Linked DNA regions of Parasedimentitalea psychrophila. The protein of the gene in region 1 interacts with the protein of each later gene in a pairwise test. Links are inferred from orthologs where the notes say so. Each region holds a gene or a part of one and is shown in the gene's direction. Other genes may lie near its edges.

The links.
Region 2: the proteins of QPJ95_RS03205 (region 1) and ssb interact in binary tests that used the Escherichia coli proteins (3 or more experiments, as listed by UniProt). The link is inferred for Parasedimentitalea psychrophila from one-to-one orthologs.

The regions. Positions count from the first base shown.
Region 1 is NZ_CP127247.1:647,117-650,385, reverse strand. What follows is about bases 281-3,230. They hold QPJ95_RS03205 (primosomal protein N'), read left to right. Parts: upstream 281-632; coding sequence 633-2,828; downstream 2,829-3,230. Other genes in these bases: QPJ95_RS03200 (MFS transporter), read left to right, coding at 3,083-3,230; fsa (fructose-6-phosphate aldolase), read right to left, coding at 281-538. Outside these bases: more of fsa, read right to left, coding at 1-280; more of QPJ95_RS03200, read left to right, coding at 3,231-3,269.
Region 2 is NZ_CP127247.1:3,928,051-3,931,322, reverse strand. The notes cover bases 145-3,097. They hold ssb (single-stranded DNA-binding protein), read left to right. Parts: upstream 145-1,320; coding sequence 1,321-1,875; downstream 1,876-3,097. Other genes in these bases: QPJ95_RS19055 (trimethylamine methyltransferase family protein), read left to right, coding at 2,218-3,097; QPJ95_RS19065 (lytic transglycosylase domain-containing protein), read right to left, coding at 492-1,076; QPJ95_RS19070 (hypothetical protein), read right to left, coding at 145-360. Also shown: more of QPJ95_RS19070, read right to left, coding at 1-144; more of QPJ95_RS19055, read left to right, coding at 3,098-3,272. UniProt on the Escherichia coli protein: Plays an important role in DNA replication, recombination and repair. Binds to ssDNA and to an array of partner proteins to recruit them to their sites of action during DNA metabolism. Acts as a sliding platform that migrates on DNA via reptation.

The DNA.
Region 1 (3,269 bases):
CAGCGCCCAGACGGGCACAGTCAAGTACGTGGTTCGCCGAGCGGATCGAGGCAGCCAGGATCTCGGTGTCAAAGCCGTAGTTGTCATAGATGGTGCGGATGTCTTCGATCAGCTCCATGCCGTCCAGGTTGATGTCATCCAGGCGACCGATGAAGGGCGAGATGAATGTCGCACCGGCTTTGGCGGCCAGCAGCGCCTGATTGGCCGAGAAACACAGGGTGACGTTGACCATGTGGCCGTCATCGGTCAGCGCCTTACAGGCCTTCAGCCCGTCCCAGGTCAGCGGCACTTTGACGGCGATGTTTTCGGCGATCTCCAGCAGTTTGCGGCCTTCGGCGATCATGGTCTCGGCATCAACGGCGGTGACTTCGGCCGAGACCGGGCCTTTGACCAGCGCACAGATTTCCTTGGTGACTTCGATGATGTCACGACCGGATTTCTTGATCAGCGACGGGTTGGTGGTGACGCCGTCAACCATGCCTAGATCGTTCAGCTCGGCAATGGCGTCAATCTCGGCGGTGTCTACGAAGAATTTCATGGGAAGGATCCTTTGGATGGGTTGGCCATTGATTGCGCTAGCCTTTAGCGCAATAGCGAGGCATTAAAAACCCCTGAGGCAGAAAGGCAGCGGCATGAGCGGACAGGAGTTTTTTCATGCAGGCGAGCGGGTCGGGGTGCTGACCACGCAACCGCTTGATCGGGTTCTGGATTACCGCGCTCCCGAGGGCGGCTGTTTCCGTGGCGCCTATGTCGAGGTGCCATTGGGGCCGCGCCGGGTTTTGGGCGTGGTCTGGGGGCCTGGGCAGGGCGATTTTGATTCGGCCAAGCTGCGCGCAGTGAACCGGGTGCTGGATATCGCGCCAATGCGCGACGAGATGCGCCAGTTCCTGAGCCGAGCGGCTGCTTACACTCTGACGCCGCTGACGATGATGTTGCGGCTGGCAACCCGGGCGCCGGGGCTGTCTGATCCGGTGTCGATGCGCAAGATCCTGCGGCGCGGCCCGAGTGAGCCGGAGCGGATGACCGATGCAAGGGCGCGGGTACTGGCGGCGCTGGAGGAATACGCTGGGCTGGCCTTTACCCCCAAGGAACTGTCGGATCTGGCTGGGGTGACACCCTCGGTGATCAAGGGGTTGGTGAAGCAGGGCGCCCTGCGGGAAGAGGAGGCGCCGCGCGATCTGCCCTATCCCAAACTGGACCCGGAACGGCCAAGCAAGACTCTGACCGCGGATCAGGCCGAAGCGGCGGCGGTTCTTGCGCAGGCGGTGCAGAGCGGCACCTATGGCACTACCCTGCTGAAAGGGGTGACCGGATCGGGTAAGACCGAAGTCTACCTTGAGGCCGTCGCCGCCTGTCTGCGAGCGGGGCGGCAGGCGCTGGTGCTGCTGCCCGAAATTGCCCTGACAGCAGAATTTCTGACCCGGGTCGAGGTCCGCTTTGGCGCCACCCCGGCGGAATGGCATTCCGGCGCCACCATGACCGAGCGCCGCCGGATCTGGCGCATGGTCGGGCAGGGCGCGGCGCAACTGGTGATTGGGGCGCGCTCGTCGCTATTCCTGCCGTTCCAAAATCTGGGTCTGATCATCGTCGATGAGGAACATGACACCTCGTACAAGCAGGAAGAGGGCGTGTTGTATAACGCCCGCGACATGGCGGTGCTGCGGGCGAATATGTGTTCGGCGCAGGTGGTGCTGGCCTCGGCGACGCCCAGTCTGGAAAGTTGGGTCAATGCCGAGGTAGGCAAATACCGCCGCCTCGATCTGGCCTCGCGTTATGGCGCGGCGGTGCTGCCTGAAATGCGCGCCATTGATATGCGGGTTGAGAAACTGGCCCCGGCCACCTGGATTTCCCCGACCTTGCGCAGCGCCATGGGTAAACGGCTGGAACGCGGCGAGCAGTCGCTGCTGTTCCTGAACCGCCGTGGCTTTGCGCCGGTGACGATCTGTCGGGCCTGTGGTAATCAGGTGGCCTGTGATCACTGTGATGCGCGCATGGTAGAGCACCGGTTCCAGAACCGGCTGATGTGCCACCAATGCGGCGAGACCAAACCGCTGCCGACAGTGTGCCCCTCCTGTGAGGTCGAGGGCAAGATGGCGCCGGTTGGCCCCGGCATCGAACGGCTGGGCGAAGAGGCGGCACTGGTGTTCCCCGAGGCGCGCATTGCTGTGCTCAGCTCGGATCTGTTTGGCTCGGCGCGGGCGTTGAAAGAGCGGATATCCGAGATCGTAAAGGGCGAGGCGGACATCATCCTGGGCACTCAGCTGGTGGCCAAAGGGCACAACTTTCCACTGCTGACACTTGTCGGGGTGATTGATGCGGATCTGGGGCTGCAAGGGTCAGACCTGCGCGCCGCCGAGCGCACCTTTCAACTGATGCGACAGGTGGCGGGCCGGGCAGGCCGCGCCGAAAAACCGGGCGAGGCGCTGTTGCAGAGTTTCCAGCCCGAGCATCCGGTGATCCGCGCCATTCTGTCCGGCGATGAGGAAGGCTTCTGGAAAGCTGAGGCGGCTGAGCGTCAGGCCGCCGGGGTGCCGCCCTATGGCCGCATGGCCGGGATCATCCTGTCGGGCCCCGATCTGCCGACAGTGTTTGACCTGGGCAACGCGCTGGCGCGCAATGATGGGCCCTTGCGGGCGATCGGGGCGCAGGTTTACGGGCCGGCGCCCGCGCCGATTGCCCGCATTCGCGGCCGCCACCGGGTACGGCTGCTGGTCAAGGCTGCCAAGGGGGTGCCGCTGCAGGATGCCATTTCGCGCTGGATTGCGCCCTGTCGGCTAAAAGGCGAGTTACGGTTGAATGTGGATATCGACCCGCAGAATTTTTTCTGAGGACGCGGTGCCTGTTGCGGCGCGCGGATTCTGAGTATTTTAGCAAAAAGAAACTCAAGTGATGGCACTCCCCCGATGTTTCTTTTTGCCGGAAATACTCATGGCGCCCCTCTGGCCACGCAGCTCGACATCTCATCAGGGGCGTTGCGGCTGTGCGGGTCTCGACTGGAACGAGGTCTGCAGGGATGCAGACCTCTATGTGCACTTGCCTATTGCCTCTACCGCAGGCCGCAATTGAGGCGTAAGAGCGAAGAATGTTCAAACCATTCAATCTTACCGACGCGGCGCATCTGCCGTTCTGGCGCCGCCCGATAACCCTGTTGTTCGTGATGTCGGCGGCGATGCCCATTGCGTTTTTCACCTGGTATGCGCTGCTGAATAATTTTGTGATTGAGGTCGCCGGATTTGAAGGGTCAGATATCGGCTTGCTGCATACCGTGC
Region 2 (3,272 bases), 3.3 Mb from region 1 along the record:
CACCACGATCATCAGCAGGTTCATCGCCGACACGGGCAGAAGCCAAGGTCTGCGCTGATGCCAGACCGCCCCCAAAGCTGCCATCGGCAGGGACAATACAAAGCCGGCAATGCACATCGTTCCAACCAGAACTCCAAGCAGACCACTGCTGGGCCCCCACAATGTTCCCGGCATCACCATGCCCTTGAGACCAACACCAATCAGAATGCCCAAGATCGCGCCAAGCAGGGTCAATCCAACACCGCGCAGATCGACAGCGGGACGTTGCCCCAGAATTCCATCTACGATTTCACGGGTCGGCACCGCAGTGGGGTGCCACTGCATACGATCAAGACGTTGGTTAAAGCTCTTGGCAATCAAGACATGTCCTCCAAAACTTAAGTCAAAATTAACCAAGATTAAGGCAAATTAATGCCCCGAGAAGGGCGTTAACGCGGCATTAAGCCAGCCTTAAGGTCGCGTTAACGCCGACGCGGGAAACAGGCTGTAAATCAGCTGCCCCAGATTTTTTTCACGTAGTTTTGGGTCTCTCGGTACGGCGGGATTCCGCCATGCTTTTCAACCGCTTGTGGTCCTGCGTTATAGGCCGCCAGAGCCAGTTTCCAGGTGCCGAATTTGCGGTATTGCCTGGCCAGATACCGGGCGCCACCTTCTAGGTTTTGCTGGGGTTTTTGAGGGTCAACGCCCAAAGACCGGGCAGTGGCGGGCATCAGCTGCGCAAGCCCCAACGCGCCCTTGTGAGACTTTGCATTGGGGTTCCAGTTGCTTTCCTGCTGCACCAATCGCAGAAACAGATCTTCGGGTACCCCGTGCTGTCGCGCGGCAGAGCGAGCCATATCAAGGTATTCCCCCCGATAGTTACCGCTATAGGGTAAGTGGCCCCATTTACTGGGCGTATAGATACTGGGTGGCTTTAAACGGACCGAGTTATTGTACTGTCCCGCCGCCCGACCATCCAGAACGCGGGTATGCGATGCAAACAGGCTCCGCTGGCTCTTTGTGCCAAAAATATCCGCCGCAGCAACCGGGCCAGCCGATAAACCTGCAATAACCATGCCAATAGCCAGCTTGCGCATATCAAATTACCCTGCCCTGTCCCCTAACCTCGGCGCAATATATAGACTCTGACTTAAAATGAAAGCATACCAGCAGAACCTTGCCGGTGTCAGGATCATGACCAACAGGCGCCAGTGAACAAACACCCATTTCATCCACAGATGCCTGCTTTTATCAGCCGGGCTCGGACTGTACGGTGTCATATCAAGAGGTGCCGTCAGATTCGCACCACCACAAATATAGACAGCAATAAGGACACGCCCCATGGCCGGCTCAGTCAACAAAGTCATTCTCATCGGCAACCTGGGCCGCGACCCCGAGGTGCGCAGCTTTCAGAACGGCGGCAAGGTGTGCAACCTGCGCATTGCCACCTCGGAAAACTGGAAAGACCGCAGCACCGGAGAGCGGCGCGAAAAAACCGAATGGCACTCGGTCGCCATCTTCAGCGAAGGTCTGGTTCGGGTCGCCGAGCAATATCTGCGCAAAGGCTCCAAGGTCTACATCGAAGGTGCGCTGCAAACGCGCAAATGGCAGGACCAATCCGGTGCTGACCGCTATTCAACCGAGGTCGTGCTGCAGGGCTTTGGCTCAACGCTGACCATGTTGGATGGTCGCGGTGAAGGCGGCGATCAAGGTGGAGGCGGCGGCAACTACGGTGGTGGTGGCGGCGGTGGCAACTATGGCGGCGGCGGCGGTGGCAGTTCGTATGACAGCGGCTCGCAAGGCGGCGGATCGCAAGGCGGCGGCGGCAACTTTGGCGGCGGCGGCGCGCAAAGCGGTGCGTCCCATAACATTGATGACGACGAAATCCCGTTCTAAGATTGACCATATTTCATTGGTAAACTTTTATCGGTTTCACCAATCACAACAAAGGGCTGGCATTTGTCGGCCCTTTTTTGCTGCGCAAGTCTCTAACCTGACCACCAAGCCGGCCCCCATGAAATTATTGTCGCAAATTTCATCTTGGTCGCAAACAGAACAGTTTCCGATTCTGACCGGGGCATTCTGATGTCAACGGGAGAGGAGAGACCATGCAAAGGGAACAATGTTTTGTCAGCCTAATCTGCCGCACTATTGGTGCGGCGCGTGGGCTTGCTGCCAGGGGCCGTCCTGTTTGGATCTGACACCCCTTCAGATCCATTTGAAATAACAGGCTTTACCATGAACAAACCAACCAACCCCACCGCCCGCGTCGCCCGCAGCGGAGGTCGCGCCGCGCGTCGCGCCGCCCGTGCAGCACCGGTTCCCGAGCATCTTCGCTCCATACATCCAGGCATGGAAGGCGGCACACTCAAGCCGCTCACCCAGCAAGATATGGAACGCATCCATAGTTCTGTCTTGGACGCACTGGAAAATATCGGTCTTGCCGATGCGCCGCAAAGCGGCATTGACTACTTGGTCGGCGCAGGCTGCATCCTGGGAGATGACGGCCGCATCCGCTTTCCGCGGGCTTTGGTCGAAGACACCATCGCCAAGGCCAATCGCTCGATCACCCTGTTCAGCCGCGATGGCAAAACTGATCTGGAGCTGTCGGGCAACCGGGTCCACTACGGCACCGCAGGCGCCGCCGTGAGCATGGTCGATGTCCACGGCCGTGAATACCGCCATTCTACGGTGCAAGACCTGCATGACGCGGCACGCATTGCAGACCAGTTGAACAATATTCACTTTCTCCAGCGGCCAATGGTCTGCCGTGACATCGCCGACAATCGTGAGATGGACCTGAATTCCATCTATGCCAGCGCAGCCGGCACCACCAAACACATAGGCGTTTCATTCAGCGAACCCGATTTTGTCGATGACGGCCTTGAAATGCTGCACATGATGGCCGGAGGCGAAGACAAATGGCGTGAACGGCCCTTTGTGTCGAACAGCAATTGTTTTGTAGTGCCGCCGATGAAGTTCGCCACCGAAAGCTGCGAAGTCATGGAGAAATGCATCCTTGGTGGTATGCCTGTTCTGTTGCTTTCGGCGGGCATGGCAGGCGCTACCGCACCGTCAACCATTGCCGGCGCTATTGTGCAGGCCTGCGCCGAATGTCTGGCCGGTCTGGTCTATGTCAACGCCGTCAAACCCGGTGCCCCGGCAATTTTTGGAACCTGGCCATTTGGGCTCGACCTGCGAACAGGCGCTATGTCCGTCGGCTCGGGCGAACAGGCGCTGCTGACGGCAGGCTGTGCTCAGATGCACTCATTCTATGGCGTGCCGGGAGGTGC